Enteractinococcus fodinae: one gene and its partner. The protein of the gene in region 1 interacts with the protein of each later gene in a pairwise test. Links are inferred from orthologs where the notes say so. Each region holds a gene or a part of one and is shown in the gene's direction. Other genes may lie near its edges.

What was found.
Region 2: the proteins of J2S62_RS09775 (region 1) and ndk interact in binary tests that used the Escherichia coli proteins (3 or more experiments, as listed by UniProt). The link is inferred for Enteractinococcus fodinae from one-to-one orthologs.

Annotation. Positions count from the first base shown.
Region 1 is NZ_JAVDYJ010000001.1:2,094,283-2,110,961, forward strand. Bases 3,065-5,840 are described here. They hold J2S62_RS09775 (uracil-DNA glycosylase), read left to right. Parts: upstream 3,065-3,982; coding sequence 3,983-4,699; downstream 4,700-5,840. Other genes in these bases: J2S62_RS09765 (LytR C-terminal domain-containing protein), read right to left, coding at 3,065-3,672; J2S62_RS09770 (DUF3263 domain-containing protein), read right to left, coding at 3,669-3,908; J2S62_RS09780 (threonine/serine exporter family protein), read right to left, coding at 4,696-5,840. In the rest of the region: J2S62_RS09750 (DUF4031 domain-containing protein), read left to right, coding at 1-110; J2S62_RS09755 (SDR family oxidoreductase), read right to left, coding at 107-1,018; groL (chaperonin GroEL), read right to left, coding at 1,159-2,796; more of J2S62_RS09765, read right to left, coding at 3,004-3,064; more of J2S62_RS09780, read right to left, coding at 5,841-6,507; J2S62_RS09785 (AlbA family DNA-binding domain-containing protein), read left to right, coding at 7,123-8,745; J2S62_RS09790 (hypothetical protein), read right to left, coding at 8,742-9,233; J2S62_RS09795 (NtaA/DmoA family FMN-dependent monooxygenase), read right to left, coding at 9,237-10,544; J2S62_RS09800 (glycine cleavage T C-terminal barrel domain-containing protein), read right to left, coding at 10,704-12,008; J2S62_RS09805 (IclR family transcriptional regulator), read right to left, coding at 12,156-12,956; J2S62_RS09815 (DsbA family protein), read right to left, coding at 13,341-14,177; J2S62_RS09820 (hypothetical protein), read right to left, coding at 14,259-14,738; J2S62_RS09825 (fumarylacetoacetate hydrolase family protein), read left to right, coding at 14,870-15,778; J2S62_RS09830 (NADPH-dependent F420 reductase), read left to right, coding at 15,765-16,394; J2S62_RS09835 (tyramine oxidase subunit B), read right to left, coding at 16,462-16,679. UniProt on the Escherichia coli protein: Excises uracil residues from the DNA which can arise as a result of misincorporation of dUMP residues by DNA polymerase or due to deamination of cytosine.
Region 2 is NZ_JAVDYJ010000001.1:1,338,346-1,343,917, forward strand. The notes cover bases 1-2,859. They hold ndk (nucleoside-diphosphate kinase), read left to right. Parts: upstream 1-1,149; coding sequence 1,150-1,569; downstream 1,570-2,859. Other genes in these bases: J2S62_RS06305 (bifunctional folylpolyglutamate synthase/dihydrofolate synthase), read left to right, coding at 1-611; J2S62_RS06310 (DUF4233 domain-containing protein), read left to right, coding at 601-1,089; J2S62_RS06320 (NUDIX hydrolase), read right to left, coding at 1,638-2,300; J2S62_RS06325 (vitamin K epoxide reductase family protein), read right to left, coding at 2,308-2,859. Outside these bases: more of J2S62_RS06325, read right to left, coding at 2,860-2,925; J2S62_RS06330 (Rne/Rng family ribonuclease), read left to right, coding at 3,278-5,572. UniProt on the Escherichia coli protein: Major role in the synthesis of nucleoside triphosphates other than ATP. The ATP gamma phosphate is transferred to the NDP beta phosphate via a ping-pong mechanism, using a phosphorylated active-site intermediate.

The DNA of each region.
Region 1 (16,679 bases):
CTCGGAACCCCATCTTCAATACCGGCACGGGCCGTCGTCGTTGGGAACGTCAGGCGCGTCGCAATCTCATGGCCGAGCTCTACCCTCGCGGTGGCAAGCGCGAGACCTAGCGTGGGGTTGCTCGGCCCGTGAAGTGATCCATCGTGGAGTTGATCCCCATAACATCACGCAGCTGATCTGCCAGAGATATCGGCAAGATCTTCAGCCAGTTGGCTAACGCAGCAGCAGGTGGCAGCACCAACTGACGCTTTCCGGCCTCAAGCGCCCGGAAAATTCGCTGGGCTACGTCGGAAGGTTCCAAGATGGGTAACAGCGGATTGGGGGAACTGGCGCCAGCAAACATCCCGGTGGACACGTAGAAGGGGTGGACCGATAGGGTGTGAATCCGGCGCCCATGATGGCGTAGCTCGGCCCGTAGGGACTCAGTGAATCCGTGTGCTGCCCACTTCGAGGCCGCATAGTCGGTTTGCCGGGCGACTCCGGTGAGCGAAGCAGCCGAGGCAATGACGGTGACTGACCCGAAATTATTCGTCAGCATATTCGGCAGAAACTGGCGGGTGACACGATACAGCGCCAACGCGTTGACCTGAAAGGTATACTCTACGTCCTCGTGATTTTGGTCCAGAAAGAGCTTGCCGGTCACGACCCCGGCATTATTGATCAGAAAATCGATCCCGCCGATGCGCTGGCGCACGGCATGGCCCGCGGCATCGACTGACTCATCTGAAGCCAGATCCACCACGTCATAGGAAGCATCTATGCCCAGCGACTGGATGTGTTCAACGGTCGCCGCTGCAGCATCGGGGTCGATATCCCAGACCACGACGTGCGATGCAGAACGCTGTGCTGCCCCCAGAGCCAAAAGACGCCCTAGTCCAGACCCGGCGCCGGTCACCAAGACGGTTTGGCCGCGCAACGACATTTGTCGTTCGGCTCGTTTGCGGTACCAGACCCCTGCGGCGCCCAGGGCACCCGCGCTGAAGGTAATGTTCCGAGCGGCACGTAGCAGTTTGCTCACGACGATTCCTTTCTGACCTCTCGAGTCATTCTACCGAGGCTTCAGAAGCTGTGAGTACACCTGAGGGTATTAACGGCAGTTGCCCCGGTGAAACACCGGGGCAACGCGTCAGACATGTGAGCTGTACGAAGACAGCGAGCTTACATCATGCCGCCCATACCACCCATTGGGTCCATGCCACCGGCAGCGGCAGCTGGATCAACAGGTTCTGGCTTCTCAGCAATAACAGCTTCGGTCGTCAGGAACAGGCCTGCGATCGATGCGGCGTTTTCCAGTGCGGAACGGGTGACCTTCACTGGATCGTTGATGCCAGCTTCCAGCAGGTTGATGTACTCGCCGGTTGCTGCGTTCAAGCCGTGCTCTGCTTCAAGGTTCTTGACCTTGTCGACGACCACACCTGGCTCGAAGCCAGCGTTTTGGGCGATTTGTTTCAGTGGTGCTTCGATGCCGATTTTCACAATGTTGGCACCGGTGGCTTCATCGCCTTCTAGCTTCAGATCGGCAAATGCGGTCTGTGCAGCTTCGATGAGTGCTACGCCACCACCGGCGACGATGCCTTCTTCAACGGCAGCTTTCGCGTTGCGGATGGCGTCTTCGATGCGAGCCTTGCGTTCTTTGAGCTCGACCTCGGTTGCTGCACCGGCGCGGATGACGGCAACACCGCCGGCCAGTTTGGCCAGGCGCTCTTGCAGTTTTTCGCGGTCGTAGTCCGAATCGGTGTTTTCGATCTCGGTACGGATCTGCGAGACCCGACCGGCGATCTGCTCGGAGTCGCCGGAACCTTCAACGATGGTGGTTTCGTCCTTGGTGACAACCACCTTGCGGGCGGTGCCCAGCATGTCAAGGTTGGCGTTTTCCAGGGTCAGGCCAACTTCTTCGGAGATGACCTGGCCGCCGGTGAGGATCGCGATGTCGTTGAGCATAGCCTTACGACGGTCGCCGAAGCCTGGGGCTTTGACGGCGACTGACTTGAAGGTGCCACGGATCTTGTTGACCACCAGGGTTGCCAGGGCTTCGCCTTCAATATCTTCGGCGATGATCAGCAGTGGTTTGTTCGACTGCATGACCTTTTCGAGGATGCCAACCATATCTCGGGCGTTGGAGATCTTGGAGTTGACGATCAGGATGTAAGGGTCTTCCAGAACTGCTTCCTGGCGTTCGCCGTCGGTGGCGAAGTAGCCGGAGATGTAGCCCTTGTCGAAGCGCATACCTTCGGTCAGTTCCAGATCCAGGCCGAACGTGTTGGACTCTTCAACGGTCACAACGCCTTCTTTGCCGACCTTATCCAAGGCTTCAGCAATCAGGCGACCGATTTCGAAGTCACCGGCTGAGATCGCAGCGGTGTTAGCAATTTGTTCAGTGGTTTCGACTTCACGAGCCTGCTGCTGCAATGCGTCGGTGACAGCTGTAACGGCTTTGTCGATGCCGCGACGCAGGGCGATTGGGTCGGCTCCGGCTGCAACGTTGCGCAGGCCTTCGGAGACCAGCGCCTGGGCCAGAACGGTTGCGGTAGTCGTACCGTCACCAGCGACATCATCGGTGCGCTTGGCGACTTCTTTGACCAGCTCGGCGCCAATCTTTTCGTATGGGTCTTCTAGTTCGATCTCTTTTGCGATCGAAACACCATCGTTGGTGATGGTCGGTGCGCCCCACTGTTTTTCCAGTACGACGTTGCGGCCACGTGGGCCCAGGGTTACCTTGACCGCCTCAGCCAGAGCGTTGAGACCCGCTTCTAGGCCGCGGCGTGCTTCTTCGTCAAATGCAATGGTCTTAGCCATGTATTGCACGGTCCTTTCGGGACGAGTTGGTTCCACACCTGCACCACAGTGCCCGCGACGGCAAACTCCTGCCCTGACCGGGTGGCGGTACAGAAGTTTCAGCTGATGGTGAGGTTTATCTGCGGGCAACTTTGGCAGTCACACCCGCAGAGTGCTAACACTAGTTTTAGCACTCGGGACCCCTGAGTGCAAGTAGCTAAAGTTCTGTTAATCAGCGGTGAGCACGACGAGCACACCGTCAACAGAGGCCTCATACACCGCGACCGCACCGACTTCGTCTGCCACGGCGCGCGCGGTCGCCTCGTTATCGGAGTAAAACACCGTCGTTTGAGCCGGGACCTGACCGCTCCAGTTGTCCGCGACCGGCACATTAAACCCGGCCGAACCGAGCTCTTGAGCGACCTGTGCGGCATAGCCCTGAATGGTGGAGGCGTTATACACACCTACCGGCAACTCATAGTCGACGGCTTCATCAGGAGCCTCGGTTTCTTCCGGGGAGGGCTCTTCTGGTTCCGGTGTCTCGTCGACTTCTTCAACCTCAACGGTCTCGGGGGCTTCGACCTCTTCGACGGGTTCGGGCTCGTCGAGCTCTTCTACCTCGTCGTCGACATCTTGGGGTTCATCGTCAACCGGAGCGATGACCGTCTCTTCGGACTCTGGACCGGCCTGATTTAGCGGGTCAGACGGATACAACCATAAATAGGAGCCGATACCAACGGCGAGCGCTGCTCCGCCGGCGAGAATAATGGCGTTGAGTTGTCCGGCACCTTTGGGTACGGGAAACTCTTTGCGGTGTGCACCCTGTTGGGTCGTGTAGCGTTCGACGTCGTCGAAGCGATCCCGGGGGTATTGATCTTGTGTCGATTGCTGGGTCACGGAGTCATACCTTCTACACGCTGGACTGTCGAGCGTGCGTTTAATAACCGTTCTACGAGCATCGGATCGTATGCATAGGCGCGTTCGGTGGTGATCAGCCGGGCAAGCTTGTGATAGTACCGGGTTGGGGTCATGCCGAAGGTATCGGTGATATCTCGGTCTTTAGCACCGGCGTAATGCCAGGAGCGTTTTTCGAATTCCAGCATTTGCTGGTCTATCGCGCTCAGCGCTGCCATGCTTCCCCCTTCTGATCGATTCGTCGCCACCAGTCTAAACTACCGCATCCTTCAGACTTCGTTAGGCTAATCCCATGACCTTTTCTGCTTGGCCAAATATTCATCCCTCTTGGCACCCAGTGTTGGCCCCTGTGGTCGAAGAGCTGACTGCACTCACCGAACATATCCGTTCTCGCCGAGAGGCCGGTGAGCACATTGAACCGCAACCGGAAAACGTCTTGCGGGCCTTTCGGATGCCCTTGGACGCCGTCAAGGTGCTCATCGTCGGGCAAGACCCCTACCCGACTCCCGGTCATGCGGTGGGGCTGAGCTTTGCCCTGCATCCACATGTGCGGCCGATTGCGCGATCGCTGGTCAATATCTTTCAGGAATTACACGATGATCTCGGCATCGAACCGGCGGAGTCTGGTGATCTGTCAGCATGGGAAGCCCAGGGTGTGATGTTGTTGAACCGAGTGCTGACCGTGACAGCCCACGAGGCTGGTTCCCACCGCAATATTGGGTGGGAGAAAATCACCGAGACCGTCATTGCAGCGTTAGCTCAGCGCGAGCAGCCTTTGGTGGCGATCTTGTGGGGTCGTCAGGCTCGTAATTTGGCCCCCTGGTTTACCGCCCCCTCCACGCTGGTGTTGGAAGCAGCCCACCCATCGCCACTGTCGGCTCGCCGGGGCTTTTTTGGTTCTCGCCCGTTTTCTCAAACCAACGAGTTCTTAAGCCAGCATGATGTGGCCCCGATTGACTGGCGGACACAGCCGACATCCCAGCAAGCTGATCAACAGGGATTGTTCTAGCGTTGCTCGGCCCGACGTCGTTCATTGGATTTTAGACCCGAGGTGAGCGGCCGTGCCAAGGCATCCCCTAGCACCAGACCGGTGGCGGTGGCCAAAATGATTACGGTGGCTTGCAGCAGTTCGAGAACTCCCCCGGACATCATGTCGACATTGGAACCAATTTCATACATCGCGCGGAAGATCATGAGCCCCGGTAGCAGGAACAACACGGCCGGGACCGCAACAACCAGCTGGGGTGCCCTGAGGCTTAGCGCGACGATGCGAGCAAAAAACCCTACCGCCACGGCAGCGCCCGCTGGTGCAATGCTGGGACCTAAGCCCAGATCGATCGCCCCTGCGTAGAACAGGTAGCCCACCGTCGAGACCGCCCCCGTCGGGATGATCAGCCGCAACCGGGTTTGACTGGCAATGGACATGCCCATGGCTGCCACGGCCACCACGATCGCAAGCACCCAGTGGTCATAACTAATGGTATTCATCGTGGTGATATCGATGGCCGGGGCGCCCACCATCGAAACGGCCACGATGCCCAACGCGATCCCTGCTACCAGGCCCACGTACACCAACAGCGACGACACGATACGGCCGGCCGAGGTCACCGGGAAGCCATTAATACCGTCTTGAACGGCTGAGACGATGCGTAACGATGGCACCAAAAGGATGAGGGACGCGGCGATCATGAGGGCTGGGTCTCGAAAGATCTCCAACCAATACAGGCCATAGGCCAACACGACTGCCATAAACCCACCGGCCATGGTCGCAAAAACATCTGGGGCCCTCCACCGGCCCATCACATAGACCGTGGCCATGCTCAGCGCCGAGGCACCCAGCGTCAACAGCGCCGAGAACCACGATCCGCCAATGAAAATTACGAAGGCCGAGGCCCAGACACCGTTAGCCAAAAACGCCACCCAGTTGGGAAAGGTTTTCTTCCGATGTCGAATCGCCGCCAGACGCGCGTGGGCATCATCGCGTTCTACTTCACCAGAGGCAATCTCAGTGACCAGTTCGTGTAAGTCTGCTAACCCAGCAAAGTCAGATTCCCAGCTGCGCACCACGCGCTGGTAGGTGGCCGGGGGTTCCCCGGGTGGTGCGAAGTTCAAGGAGATCGACTGGTTGGTGATATCGACTTCGGCGTCGAAAACACCGTAGGCCTGGGTCACGACAATGATCGAGGTTTCGACCTCAAGTGCCCCAGCTCCGAACCGGAACATGGTTTCGCCCAGTTTCAGCGCCAGGAGCATCGTGTTGTGGGCGTCTTTGGCCTCGGCTACCGCTTTATACCGTGCGCCGGTGAGTTGGTACGGCGAATCCTGCAGCCTATTGGCTAGTCGGATCGCCTGGGTGGGCAAGGGTTCGGTAACCGGTGGATACTCTTCGGTATAACTGGCCCGGGCGCCGTCGGCGGCAACATTGGTGTCGCGCTGTTTTTCTCCCAGACTCTGAAATGCTTGACGCCACGTGGTCAGGGCCGGGAATCTACGCGTGGACGGGCCGGGATCCTCTTGGACGTAGGCGACTTCTTCATCCAGCTTGGGCGGCTCACGAAGCGGTTCTACCGGTTGGGTCTCATCGTCAGTGGCTAACACGGACGTGGGCACCGGGTCTTGCGGGGCGGCATCCGGTTCGGTGACATGCGGTGCCATCTGCGGGGCTTCAGCATTTGGGTTCGGCAACGTCACGGCAGGGCGAATCACCGGGATGATCCCAACTTCTGCAGGAGGCTCAACCACCTCTGGGGCGACCTGATCGTCAGGAGCTTCGAGGTCTTGTGCCGTTGTGAGATCATCACGTTCTTCGTTGGCCACCGTTGCCCTCCCTTCCACTAAAAATCCCGGGTGCGGCTCCCCGGGATACACCTCACCCCACGACGCGCTGGCTCGTCTCGTGGGGTCAACCACCGCAAATACAGTATTAGAATCCCACACTTTTTCGAACGCACAAAACTGCACCGATTCGGGTCAAGCCCGGACATTTTCACTCGTCGTAATGCTGGCATCTAGCGTCGGTTGGACCCGAGAAGTCCACGGGGTTTGGGAGCTGATTGGTCGGCACCGATGGTGCAACCAGTCTGGCGTATCATGCCTGCTCAGCTCCTTCTTACGGTACCATCCCCGTCGGGGAGCACGACAGATTGGCGGACAAACACACCGGCTGACGCGTGTCATATTTCGTCCGGGGGCTCGAAGGTGAAATGCAAGCAACCCTGGGACTAAATCACCCAGTGAAAACTTCGAGCACGTAAACGCAACCTAACGAGCACCTTGACGGCGAGCGCAGCGACCAAAATATCCGGACAGAAGTGTGTTATTTCCGCATGCTGCTGCGCTAACGTTAGGGAGGAAAGGTTCTACCGAGCTCATTGCGTCCAACCGGTGGATCGCTCGGTGTACCTACAGAAGTTCACACGAATGGGATCACCTATGGCAGTGGTATGGGACGGCAGAACTGACGAGGAAAAACTTCAAGAACTTTTACGCCTTGGCGAACAGACGCAATTAGATTTCAAAGTCGAACTCGACTTGCGCGATCGGCGCCACGAACTGGATTTCGTCAAGGATGCGGTCGCCATGGCCAATCGTCCTCCCGGGGGGTACATTTTAGTTGGCATCACCGACGAGGGGCACTTACCGGTCACCCCGTGGCGAATTAAGAACCCGCAGATGTTCGATGGGGCCACCCTGCGCGACAAGATCGGCAAATATATCGAGGCCGATATCGAAGTGGTCTCTCAAATTCACCGCATCAACGGCAGCGATGTGGTGGTCATCGCGATCTTTTCTACTCGCTCGGGTCTTCCGGTGCCGATGATGCGCGTTGGCCAATACACCAGTCCGAACGGCAAGGGTCGGATGAAAACGAAAACCGTCTTCCGGCCAGGAGAGATTTTCATCCGGGACGGGGCCGGCAACGTGCCCATCCGCTACCGTGACTGGCCCTCGGTATTAGCCAAGTACGATCACCAGCTCAAAGAAGCCGCGACCAGTGATGTCAACTCGCTGATGTCCAAACTTGCTGAGGCACTCGGTGGCGGCGGCAAAGTCAATGTGCCGCTAGAACCGTTTATGACTGATGACACGGTCTCGGCGGCGATTCGCGCCAACATTCGTCAGGGGAACCGCGCCGAGCTAAAAATCTTCCTCCAGAACACCCGAGAAGAAATAGTGGTGGCCGAGGAGAAGATCAAGCCGCTGGTTCGATTAGTCGGGGTTGGGTGCGAAGCAATGCTGGCCGATGACTATGATTTAGCCATCAAAACCATCGGGACGATGTATGACGCGTTTACTTCCATTGCGAAGTCCCCCAGCGCAGTCGCGGCCACAATTGTGGCCGCATATTTATTTGGAGCAGCGGCTGTGCGGTTGGGTTGCTGGGAATTGATTCCGGAACTCGTGCTGCGCCCGTTTCAGCGCACCCCTGCCCATCCGCGATACAGTTCTTGGATTCGGTACGGCCAGATCGAGGCTTCAGCACATAATCAGTACCCGTTTTCTTCCGTGCCACTCGACGCCAACACGGATGATGCTGATGATAACGGCACCATGATTTCAGAAGGGTTGTCTTGGGCCCGGACGTATCCGTTGGTGCGTCCAGATGTGCTGCACGATTTTGGTCTCCACAACACATCGCGCAAGACCGACACGTTGTTGAATTCTCTATGTCAGTTTGATTTTCTCTACGCGTGGCTCGTCAACGCCTCGGCCCGGGAGCACGGCGGGGGTGGCGCGTATGCCGCCTCCTCTGCGTTCAAACACTGGCGGACTCTGCCGATCATTGAGCGTGCTATTAGTAATGGGGAAATGCGCGCGAAGTTATTCCCGGCTGCTCGAGAAAAAGAAATCGCCCAGGCGCTTCGCAGTACATATAGTCACGCAGAAAAGGTCTCCAACCGAGAACGGTATTTCACCGGTTGGCAGCCACTTCCACCGTGGATTTCGGAATTTGTCGAGCACATTGTCGCAGGTGGTAACGGCGCACATCAGCCATCTGGACGCTCAGTACCGCAGACCAACGTTGTATCCCTCAATGAGGTGCGGGCGAATTAGACGGACCGGTGAGGAAAGTACTTCTGCCACTCGGTCCCGACACTGGCCAAATAGAAACGGTGCCGCAGTTCGCGACTGAGCGGGCTGTCCGGGGCATGCACTTGGTGGTAGAAATCAGCGGCAGGCGTTTCGGTCAGGAGTCGTTCTTCTATCCGGACTGGTATGGGCTCCACACCTTCGGGGAGCGGGAGCAAAAATTCGACCAGTGCTCCCTCATCGGTGTCGACATAACGGCCGGTGGGGAAATGCTGCCGCACGGTGTGTTCTAGCGTGGCTGCCCCTTTAGCTTCGATGAATTTGCGACGTTTACGCCACCGCAGCTTGCGTGGTAAGTAACTATCGAACGTCACCCAGCAGATCAACGCCGCATCCTGGGTGCCATCGGTGTTGTGATAGACCTCAAGCAGGTCATAAGGACGGCCCCCATCAGACGGATACGACACAAAATCGCCCGGTGCGACTTCAATGGGTTCATTGTCGAGCTGCATGCTTCACCTCGTCTGATCGCCGGCATCTTGGAGGAGCTGGATGACCGGTGCGAAATCCTGAAATGATGCTGGTGCCATGGTGCTAGTCACCATAAACCCATCGGTGGCCCCCTGCCGCACAAGGTCGAGCATCTGCTGGGCCACACCTGCCGGATCGCCCACCAGCACCGGCTTAAACTGGGCAACCCCACCGGCAATCGCGAGCTCACCGATGGTGCGGGCGCCTTCAGCTACGACCTGTGCCACGATGTTTTCGAATCCTTCGGCGCCAGTGGCTCCGCGCTGTGCTCGTAAAAACTCAGCAGCGTCGTCGTGGAGGTTCCACTCCCCTGGATCGGCGCGGAAGACTGCCGCCAGGTCTTGCCACGCACTGTGCGGGTCGATGCGATCTTTGATCGTCTGCAATTTCTCTTCGGCTGCGGCCTGGGTCGCAGCCACAACTGGTTGCACAGCCATCAACGTCGTAATGGCGTCAGGGTTGCGTCCGACCTGTTCAGCTCTGGTACGCAGGTCAGCGCGGATCTGCTGGGCCTGCTGAGCAGTAGCGGCCACCATGAAGGTTGCATCGGCCCAGCGCGCCGCGAAATCCAGGCCTGTTGGTGACGCTCCGGCCTGCAACAGCATCGGTCGGTATCCGTCTACGTCTCCAGGTAGCGTCAACGGACCCACCCCGTCAGGAGTGGGCCGGATACTCGAGGAGTCAGCGAACTCCCCGGTTGTGGTGTCCATGGACAAACTGCTGTCCGGGAAGGTTCGCCAGATGTCGAGGACGTCTTGTGTCACCTTGTGGGCCGTGCGGTAGCGCTGTTCTTTGGGCGCCAACCCCGGCTGCTGCATATTCTGGGCTTCAGCATCGTAGGCCGAGGTTACGATGTTCCAGGCGGCTCGCCCACCTGAGAGCTGATGCAAGGTTGCTAGACGTCGTGCGATGTCATATGGCGGGACAAAGGAGGTCGAGATCGTGCATCCCAACCGCAGCTGTGAGGTCACACTCGCAACCGTCGACATGACGGTTACCGGGTCTAGATAGATGCCGCCTTTGGCGCCTCGGGAGATCACCGCATCCGTGGTGCCATCGTGGCCGCCAGCCATCGCGAGCGCATCGGCGATGAACACCATATCGTAACCGTCAGCTTCGAGCTGTTGACCGATGTCCGTCCAAAAACCGGCACGCAACCAGTCGGTTCGGTTCCCGGGATCACGCCAGGCGCCGGCGGCTTGGAAGGCTGGCAGATCGATCATCGCCGCGCACGGGATGGCCGAGGTAAAAGGCTTGGCTTTCAGCTGGGTGTCATGTGCAGGTGTGGTCATAGGCCCTTCCTCCGCCGGCATGATCCGGATCAGGTTGTTCGGGTCTGCGCGGTGCGCACTCTCAGCCGTAACGGCTCCCCGGGGTACGGTGTCTACCGTAGACCACCTGCTGGTGGCACCGCTGCGTGTTGCGTCCTGGCAACACGCAGCGGCAATCGCCTAGATCGCAGCATCCATGCCTTTGGTGCGGAGGATTTCGCGCTGGTTAGGATTGACCGATTCGCGGAAGGGCATTTCAACCACTTCAGCTGCAACGGGACTACCCGGCATATCGGCATACTGTTCAGGTAAATGTACCCACAGTTCAGTGCCGATTGCCGAGTGTTCTACGGGTACGTATCCCATGGCGATGTTCTGACCAATCTCTGGTGAATACCACGGGGACGTGACATACCCGCTGGCTTCACCGTCTGAGGTAGTCGAAATCAGCCAGAAGTCGGGCGCGTAGTCGTTGATCGGTGCGCCACCCATAATCATCCCGACCAACTGATGCGTATACGGCTGCTGCCCGACCTCAAGCTGTTCCCGAACTGCTTCAAGTGCGGCTTTGCCGATGTAGTCGGCAGTTTTTTGGCGCGGGACTTGGTAGGCCAAGTTCACTTGGAAAGGTAAGGTCTCCTGATCCATGTCCTGACCCCACGAAAGGATCCCGGCGGCAATGCGCCGGTGGTGCGCCGGCGCTATGACGGACAGCTGATGTTTTTCACCCGCCGCTAGGATGGCGTTCCACATGTCCTCGGCGTGCAAGGACGCGTCATAGAGGTAGATTTCATACCCCTTTTCACCCGAGAAGCCAGTCTGGGAGACCACCACATCATGGCCTGCTACCTGACCTGTCATCAAGCCGTATGGAGGCAACTGGGCGACCACGTCACCGAAGAGATCCACCATCAGGTCCACCGACTTCGGGCCTTGGATCTGCACAGGAGCAACATCAATTTCTTTGATGTCCACATCGAATCTGCGCCCGACGTTGACACCTTGTAACCAAAATTCCAGATCGGAGTCAGAAATGGAGAACCAGAACTCATCATCGGCAACGCGCAACAGGACAGGATCGTTTAGGATTCCGCCCGCCTCATTGCACAAGATGACATAGCGTGCCCGCATGACTGGGATCTTGGTGGCATCCCGGGTGATTACGAAGTTCACGTAGGCTTCGGCATCGGGGCCTTTGACCTGGATTTGTCGTTCTACCGCCACGTTCCAGAGCGTCACGTGGTTGACGAGCGCATCGTATTCGACCATGGCCCCGCCATCTTCGGGGCGGACGTAACCGCGCGGATGATACATCCGGTTGTATATCGACGCTCGCCAGCAACCGGCTTCCATCGAGAGGTGCCAGTAAGGTGACTTTCGGACTCGAGTATCGATGAGCATCTCGACCGGGGTGGGCCCGGACTGTCGAAGATTAATCGGTACAACACGGTTGGATTGATCGACTGATGGTTGGTTCGCGTTCATGGGGTTCCTCCCTGTGGGGCACGGAGGGCATCGGCTCTGGCCTGCCGAAAATCAACCCTCGATGTTGCATAATGTGCTACAACGCTCGCACTATGCAGCACGTACTCACAGTCTAATCGTGACTCGCATCACAGGTAAAGAGGTTTATTAAGCTGTGGGGTCGACCCGAGAAAAGCCCAACCGACTTTCCAGATCGCGCGCAGCCTGGCGCGCTTGCGCAAGGAATGGTTCGAACTGGGCTTCCGGCATTCTAAAGTCTGGTGCGGTTACCGACACCGCGGCGACGAGTTGCCCGGTTGCATCCCAGACCGGTACTGCGAGCGCATTGATGCCCTCTTCCCACTCTCCGACGGCTGACGCCCAACCGCGTTGGCGAATAACTCCCAACTCTTCGGCGAGATGCTTGGCCTCGAGTTGGGTGGCTTCGGTAAATTTCACAAGAGGTTGGGCACTGACCTGTGCCCATACCTCTTCGGGAGCGTAAGCCAGCAAGAGCTTGCCTGTCGACGTGGCATGCAATGGCACGCGCTGTCCGACATACTGCCCCGCTACGCCAACCATACGTTGGCCAGCGCTTTGAGTGATCGTTACGGCATAGCCTTCATCGAGGATCGCGACATTGGTAGTTTCCTGGGTCGCTTCGGCAAGCGCATCACAGATCGTTTGACTATCGCGTGCTAAATCGAAACGCGTAGAGACCGGGTATGCCATGCGCAGCAACCCGATGCCCAGTCGGTACGCTCCTCGATCAGCAAGCTGTTCGACGACATTCCGATGTTCTAACGTGGCCAGCAGACGCGAGGCAGTAGACCGATGCACACCCAACCGGCGCGCGATCTCGGAGCTGGTCAGTTCAGTTTCTTCGGTGAGAAACTCCAGAATTTGCAATGCACGATCAACCGACTGAATGGGCGCTGCTACTTCTGGGCGCTGTTCTGAACTTGTCATTGGGTTCCTCACTCGTCAAACAATGTCGGCTGTGCTTCTCTAGGCTACCCAAGGGTGTGCACAGTCTGACTAACATCCGATGCTGCCCAGCTGTTCGACATGGTGTTAGTCGATAATAAACTGCATCACCGCTGCGGTTGCACGCCTGTCGGTCGGCGCCCCAGACGACCTCTGGGACGACAAAACCCCGGAACTCTACTACGAAAGTTCCGGGGTGTTGGAGCCCCCTATCGGATTCGAACCGATGACCCCCTGTTTACAAGACAGGTGCTCTGGCCAGCTGAGCTAAGGAGGCGTGGCTGTCTAGCCGTCAATTTATGACCTACGCTAGTCTAGCCCAAACCATGAGGAAACAAAAACCTAGCGGCGCCATTTCCCCTGGCATTAGTCGTCGAGTTGTGACTCAGCCCAGGATTGGAACGATTCGCCACCGGATGTGTTTTCGTAGTGCTCACCATTGACCCAAATGGACGGGGTACCAGCGATCCCGTCTTTGACTGCATGAGCGGTCGTGTAATTCACAAATGGACGGAAGGTGTTGTCGGAGACGCACCCTTCGATGTCAGCTCCGATTTCTCCGGCCAAAGCGACCAGTTCGTCGTTGGACAGGCCGGCACCTTGGTGCGTATCGTAGCTGGTGAAGACCGCGTGAATGTACTCGCTGGTATGTTCAGGCGACTCTTCTGCCACACAAGCCATCGCATTTGCTGCACGAGATGAGTAGTTTTCGGTCCCAGGATTATCTAGGTAATTGACCAACCGGTATTCGATGGTGTGGCCATCTGCAGCCAGCTCATCAAGTGCGCCAGCGTTCTCGCTTTCAAACTGCGCACAGTACACACAGTTGGCATCAGCATAAATAATGATGTCAGCTACGTCTGAGCCGGGCACGTCGGTGGGCATCTGACCTGCAGTGTCTGGGTTTGGCTCATCGACCTGCGTGGCATCGACTTCCTCGGGCGCATTGCCCTCAGCCGGGGCACCGTCTTCCAAGAGCAACCCACCGGTTTCTGTTGCAGCGGTTGGCGTCGGACCGGCATCAGGGATCGAACGCGAAGAGTTCATCAAAGTCACGACCACAATGATGGCGACCACAGCGGCAACGACACCGACGATTGTCCATGTGATGATGCGGGAACGCCGTTTCTCCGCCGCGAGTTGGTTAGCTTGCGCCTGCCGTACAGTGTCACGTGAGCTGCCAGCTGACTTATTTTTGGCCATTATCCTTACCTAAGGTAGTGAGTTGTTAAATTTTGAACCAGTCAGAGTATACGGCTGGTTTCTGAACATTGACTGGACTTTTTACTGCTGCGGTTCCAGCTGCGGGTGCTCGCCCTGGATGGTGGGCTCCCCGGTGTCGGGGTCGAAAACAATCCGTAAGTCCAGCTGTTCTCCATCCACGGTGGTCACCTCAGCCTCCAGCAAGTTGCCACGCCACAGGTCCGCTTCCACTTCCTGCACTTCAGGATATTTAGCAATCACATTAGATTCCAGCACGTCCTGCTGATGGTTCTGGCTGACCACACCATAGACCCCCGATGCGACACCCAAAAGCATGGCGACCAACCCGGCGAGAGTCTCAATGCGAACATCGCGCGGAGCATCGGCTCGTTCGCCTCGGCTATCGGTACCTTCGAACCGGCGCGTCTCACCCGACTCCCAGGCTTTCAGGCGACGGGCACGCCAGGTCGCATGTGCCAGAATGGCTGCTCCGGCAATGGCAAAAACAAAGCCGATCCCGATAGCTAGTTGCGGCGTTTGCAAGTCCAGAGGTTCAAACATACTTCCATTGTCTACGATGAGCACCGAGCGAGAAGTTATTTCACTTGGTTTTGACTTAGCGCGTAGTCAGATCGCGGCTTAGCGTCGCGTCATCGTTCCAGACTGGGCTGGAGTGTGATGAACTTAGAGCTATGAAACTCGCTACATTTCGCTTGCCACAAGAACGCCCCGATGCACCCGGAGCCACATTTGCCGCGCTCATCATCAAAACCGAGACCGATGACTCCGGGGCCGAATACGCGACCCAGGCTGTGCGACTGCCCGATATCACTGATGTCGGGGCCCTGCTCACCCTGGCGCCGCCGGAGCGTCAGGCCATTGTGCAAGAAGCACTTGATGCCGCTCAGCAGGACGCCAACTACATCATCGACGCCACGACGCTGAGCTATGAAACCCTCATCCCCTACCCGTCAAAAATCTTCTGTATAGGTCTCAACTACCGGAACCATATCGAAGAGACCGGGCTCGACCTTCCCAAATATCCCACAATTTTTGCGAAATACGGTCAGACGCTCACGAGCGCCTATAGTGAGATCGCTGTGCCGGAGATTGATCATCGGCTGGACTACGAGGGCGAGTTAGCCGTGATCATCGGCGCCCCAGGTAAAAATATCTCTGCGGCCAACGCTGCCGATTACATCGCCGGATATGCCATCAGCAACGACATCTCGTTGCGCGGCTTACAAGGTCGCACCGATGAATGGACTCAGGGCAAAATCCTGGAGGCTTCTACTCCGGTTGGCCCTTGGCTGACAACCGCCGACGAATTCCAGTCCAAGGCCGAACTCACCACGTTAGTCAACGGCGAAGTGCGCCAACGCGATTCCGTTGATGACCTAGTCTTCGGGGTGGGCGACTTACTTGAATACCTATCTCAGCTGATCACCTTACTGCCCGGGGATATCATCATGACCGGCACCCCCGGCGGCGTGGCACTTGCAATGCGTGATGAGCACGGCCGCCGTCCGTGGCTTAAGCCAGGAGACGTTGTAGAGACCCGCATTGAAGGCCTCGGTGCACAGCGCAATGCCATCGTTTGATCGTATCGGCGTGCTGGGCGCAGGTCGGGCTGGAACCGCTTTTGCTCGGGCAGCAGCACGCAGCGGCATCGACGTGCAGATCGCTTCAACGCGTACGCCGACTCAAATGCGCTACCACTTGATGCAGTACGCACCCCAAGCTCGTGCGGTGTTAGCCGAAGAGGTAGCAGACGGCGTGGATCTCGTCATTCTTGCGGTGCCGCAAGAAGACCTGGACGATGTGGCTCCGGCGTGGTTTACTGATCGGATCCTGGTCGATGCCACCAACCGCTGGCACGATGAACCGTTGCCCGAGTGGTTCGAGAAAGGACTCGCATCAGGGCTGAGCTCTTCGGAAGTCATAGCGCAGCGATTCGATACGGCCACGGTGGTAAAGGCTCTGAACCATATTTCCCACTGGGCGATGGACACCCCGGCGGCTGACGAGGAACGTGCTGCAGCGGTGGCCTCAGATAGTCCCAGTGCCGCAAAGGTCGTTGCCGACTTGGTCTCGGCACTGGGCTTTGCACCTGTCGTTGCCTCGAGTCTGGCCGCAGGGCGCCATACTGAACCGGGGACACCGTATTTCAATGTCGCCGCGACGTCAGAACAGCTCGCCAGGCACTTCTTGGCTTAATCACGTCATAAAAAAAGCGAATCCGGGGTGCCACTGTGTGGCTCCCCGGATTCGCTTGGTGCTGGTCTTAATACGCTGCGGGGGCGTCCCACAGGTTCAGGCTGGTGCCGATATTGTTCTCAACGGCGTAGTTGTAGATATCGTGCGCCCAGGCGACGTCTTCAACAGGCATACCACCGACCGAATAGACGATGATCTCGTCGTCGGACTTGCGGCCTTCGATTCGTCCAGCAGCAATGTCGCCCATTTGCTGTAGGTCTTCACGAGGGAAGTGGCCATCGTGCT
Region 2 (5,572 bases), 760 kb from region 1 along the record:
AGGACATCCTGCAAGACGGGCTGGCCCAAGTGACCAGCCCGGGTCGACTGGAATTGTTGCGTACCAACCCTTCATTGGTCGTGGACGCCGCGCACAACCCACACGGCATCGAGGCCACCGCTTCAACCATCCGAGAAACCTTCAACTTCTCAGCCCTTGGTTTGGTCGTGGGGATCCTCGATGACAAAGACGCCCTCGGTGTGCTCAACGCGCTGTTCGACCACTTCGGAGACGACGTTGAACACTTGGCCATCACCAAATCCAACTCACCGCGCGCCATCAGCCCCGAAGACCTGACCGAAATCGCACTGGACGCCGGCTGGGATGAAGACCATATCTTCACCACCGATTCGGTCGTGGATGCGATCGGCTGGGCCGTCCGGGGAGTCCGAGAACAAGACTCCCAGATTCAAGACGCCGGTCGCACCCTGATGGCTGGTACCGGGGGAGCCGGGGTCCTGGTGACCGGCTCGATTACCCTGGTTGGCCAGGTCCGCGACCTGCTGGGCACCGATGCCACCGCCACCGATGCCACGGTAGAAATCGACGACCACGACGACTTGAGTGCTTTCTTCGCCGACGAGGACCAGGAGGATGACGATGAGTCCTGAACAAGCCGACAACACCAATCGGGAATCCTGGCGCCCGGAACGCGAAACCAAAGCACAACGCGAATGGCAGCCCGGTCAACCCAAAAAAGAACGCTCCGTGATGGTGTTGTTCACCTCGACCGTGCTGTTGGGCGAAGCATTTGTTATCGCCTTTTTTGGCCTGATGCTCTACGGTCTGAACCAAGACGAGGGCGGCCTATGGATGCTCATCGGGGCGCTCGTGTTCGCGCTCATCACCGGAGCCGCCGCACGCTTCGTCACCAAACCCGCCGGCCTCGTCTTCGGCTGGATTATCCAAGCGGTCCTAATCGCTTCGGGCTTTTTAGAGCCCTTTGGATTCCTCGTGGGCATCGCCTTCGCCGCTGCCTGGTGGTACGCGGTGGTCAAAGGCAAACAAATCGATCGCGAGAAGCAACAACGGGCTGCTGAAGAGAAAGCCTGGCGGCGTGAACACGGTGTGGAAGCAACCGACGATTAGGTATGATCGTAGACGGCAGCGTGACCGCGCTGTCCAAAGCCCTGGATGATTGAGGTAGATATGAGCCAGCCTGAACGCACACTTGTACTCGTGAAGCCTGATGGCGTGGAACGTGGACTGACCGGTGAAATTCTGGCGCGCATCGAGCGCAAAGGTTACACCATTGTCGAGCTGCTCATGCTCAACGCTACCCACCAGATGCTTGCCGAGCACTACGAAGAACACGAAGGCAAAGAGTTCTTTGAACCCCTCGTGAATTTCATGGCTTCTGGACCGCTCGTCGCTGCCGTGATCGAAGGCGAACGTGTCATCGAAGGGATTCGCGCGCTGGCCGGCATCTCAGACCCGACGCTTGCTGAACCCGGCACCATTCGCGGAGATTACGGTCGCGACTGGGGCGAAGGCGTGCAGAAAAACCTCATTCACGCATCGGATTCGACCCTGTCTGCCGAACGGGAGATTGAGATCTGGTTCGGCTAACCCGAAGACATTTTTAAAACCTCGCTGGCACCGCTTCTTGGCGGTGCCAGCAGGGTTTTAACGTCGGTTCACAATCCTCGAATGGGTTCAACCACCGGGTCGTGTTGCAACAGCCCTTCTATTGAGCCATATTCCAGGATGCCAGACAGTAAGAACCGGGTCGGGCTCATCAACGCGATACGTTTTGCATCAGCGTCCCGAAGGATCGATTCGATGGTCAGCCATTCAGCTGATGTGGCCTCGGTGGTGATGTTCTCAGGCACGAGGTCGTCGTCTGGAGTCGCGATATAAAAGAAGGTATCAAAGCGTTTCGGAAGACCGACCGGGGTAATGAGGTTGGCCCACGGGCGCAGAATCTGCGGTTCCAGCCCGAGGCCGGTTTCTTCCTCAACCTCGCGCAGGCCAGTGCGTAACATCATCGACGCGTTGGTCACGGCCTCCTGTGAGTTTGTCGAACCCAGGGAGGTTTTCTGCCAGCCCTTGGCATGGTTCGAAAGGATGGGGCGAACTGCTTCACCGAAATCATACTCGGCGTCCTCAGGATCCGTACGACCCCCTGGGAACACGACCGCGCCGGCGGCAAAATCCATGGTGGTTGCCCGGTGCTGCACATAGACCTCGAGCGTGTTGGCAGCCTCACGCAGCATGATCACCGAGGCAGCTTGCCGAAGCTGCACATAGGGGTGCGTGAGTTCTGGTCGGGGCATGGCATTGAATTTGTTCGCGTCCACTTGTGTCCTAAAACATTGCTTCGCCAAAGCGCAGCATGATCGATGCAGCGATCACCACGTAGAGCAGGATGATCGCGGGCCAGACGGCCGTTGTTATTATCATCTTCGTGCGTGGTGTGACTTTGATCAAGTCACGGGCGACGTTTCGCGCAAAAATAAGGACGGCGGCGGGGATCGTGACCGCCCAGATCACCATGCAGTACAGACATAACGTATTAATGACATACACGGCTTGGATCCACAGCCACAAACAGAACACCATGGCCAGACCCAAGCCAATTGAGGTCGCATGCCACCACCAATTCGCAAACCGTGCCCCGCCGACGATGGCCATACCAATGGTGATGACCACAGCGAACCCGATAATGCCGATGAACTGGTTGGGAAAGCCAAATAATGCAGCTTGCCACGACTGCATGACCGTCCCACACGAGACCCAGACACTAAAATCGCACGAGGTCAGATAGTCCGGATCCATCCATAATTGGATGCGTTCATAGGTCAACACCAGGGTGGCGCCCAGGCCGATGAGGCCTGCAATAATCAAGACCATGGCCGTGCCAAAACTGGTGGCGTACCAGGGCTGCGCTTCGGCGTCATTGGGGTTTAGTACTGCGGTATTCACCCGGCCAAGTATAGGGCTGTCAGCTGAGCAGCAGCCCAGAATAACCAGTTTTCGGTGAAAGTATGTCACAATGGGGGAGACCACACTGGGCACGCACACCCGGTGGGTCCTGCGGAAGCTTTATGGTTTGCAGGTGCGAAGGTTGATTCCATCGTGAAGATGAAGATGTATGAATCCCAGACCGCAAACTCCTGAAGTTTTTATTGAATTGTCTTGTACGCTTCTGCTGGCTCCGGCACAGACCGGTTCACTTGAGGCTTTTTCGTAGTGCGTACTCGCCACTGGCGTACGCACAACCGGATTGGCCTATGCGCGATGGGTGCGGATCGCGGATAGGCCCGGGAGGCGCAGCATGCCAGCTGCCGATAACACACAACCACAAATGAATACTGCGCAACATTCGGTCACTGCCGGCACTCCGATGCCGGATGACCCGACCGCCTTACTGTTCCAGGCCCCGGACTACTCACAGGTTCCGGTTCGTCGGCGCCAACCCGAACCCGACGATGAGCCCGAGGAAAATAATCGCGGCCAAAAGAACCGACCGCGCAAAAAACAACAGCAACAACAATCCGACCGCCGTGATCGCAACAACGACGACAACGATGACCGGAAAGATCGTCAGGACAAAAACGGCAAACATCGTAACGGGCATGACGACCGGGACGATAACGCTGATGAAGATTCCGACTCGAGAAACCAGCGACGCTCCCGCGGTAAACGTAACGACGACCAAAAGCAGCAATCAACGGACGACGAGCAACCCGTCTCACATCGTCGACGTCGACGCCGGCGCGGCAACGTTGACCTAGAAATGGATGGCGGCGGCGACGGGGACCCCGAAGATACCGTCACCCGCGTCCGTGCCCCCCGCCAAGCATCGACCTCCGGTTCAGACGAAGTCACCTCCTTGCGCGGCTCGACACGTTTAGAAGCCAAACGCCAACGACGTCGTTCGAATCGACGGGGTGGACGGCAGCGCAGCACAATCATCTCGGAAGCCGAGTTTTTGGCCCGCCGAGAATCGGTCGAACGCAAGATGTTGGTTCGCCAGCGCGAGAGCCAAATCCAAATCGCCGTGTTGGAAGATGGCATCTTCGCCGAACACTTTGTGTCCAACACCCAACAAGACTCCCTAATCGGCAACGTGTACTTGGGCAAAGTCCAAAACGTGTTGCCATCCATGGAAGCCGCATTCGTTGACATCGGTCGCGGTCGCAACGCCGTGCTCTACGCCGGTGAAGTCAACTGGGATACCGCCCAGCTCGACGGCAAAGCCAAAAAGATTGAAAACGCCCTGAAATCCGGCGACTCCGTGCTGGTCCAGGTCACCAAAGACCCAGTGGGCCACAAAGGGGCCCGTCTGACGGCACAGATCTCGCTGCCCGGGCGCTACCTGGTCTATGTCCCCAATGGTTCGATGACCGGTATCTCCCGCAAGCTGCCAGATACCGAACGCAATCGACTCAAAGCCATTCTCAAAGAGCACCTCCCGGATAAAACGGGCGTCATCGTGCGTACCGCAGCCGAGGGGATTTCCGAAGAAGAACTCCTCAATGACATCAACCGGTTGCGCAACCAGTGGGAAGAGATCGAAAAACACTCCAAGTCCAATAAGGTCTTGGCGCCAGAGCTCTTGCACTCTGAGCCCGATCTGACCATCAAGGTCGTTCGGGACGTCTTCAACGAAGACTTCACCAAAATGCTGGTCGAAGGTGAAGAAGTCTGGGACAAGATCCAGGCCTACGTCACCTATGTCGCCCCAGATCTTGTCGATCGCTTAGAGCAATGGGATCCGAAAGCCTTCAACGGGGCGGACCTGTTTGGCCACTACCGGATAGATGAGCAACTCCATAAGGCACTGGACCGGAAGGTCAATTTGCCATCGGGTGGTTCATTAGTCTTTGACCGCACCGAAGCGATGACCGTCGTTGACGTCAACACCGGGAAATTCACCGGTTCCGGGGGCAACCTCGAAGAGACTGTGACCAAGAACAACTTGGAGGCCGCCGAAGAGATCGTTCGTCAGCTTCGGCTGCGCGACATTGGGGGCATCATCGTCATCGACTTCATTGACATGGTCTTAGAGTCCAACCGCGACCTCGTTGTTCGTCGGTTGGTCGAATGCCTTGGCCGAGACCGCTCCCGCCACCAGGTCGCCGAAGTGACCTCGCTGGGCTTGGTCCAAATGACGCGCAAACGCATGGGAACCGGTTTGGTCGAAGTGTTTTCCCACACCTGTGAGCACTGTGCAGGGCGCGGCATCATTGTCCATGACGAGCCCATCGAACGTGGCAAACCTTATGAGACTGCAGCGCAGCGCCGCCGTGGCGGCGAGGCCGGGACTCGTCGCAGCCGGCGTCGGCAAGCCAATGACCAGCACCAAGAGCAGGACACCTCCTCGGACCAGCAGCCAGACGAAAAGGCTGAAAAAACCCGTAGTGCGATGGCTTCGATCGCCGCTGCCACACTGGACGACAATGAGGGCCAGGACGATGCTGAGCAGCAGCAAACTGATCACCAAAAGCAGTCGAGCAATCAGAAGCAGTCCGGGCACAAGAACGGGACCTCGCGTCGTCGTCGCAGAAGTGACCGCGGACGTGGTGACGCCACAGAAGATACCCAGCAAGAGTCCAAGGCGGAACAA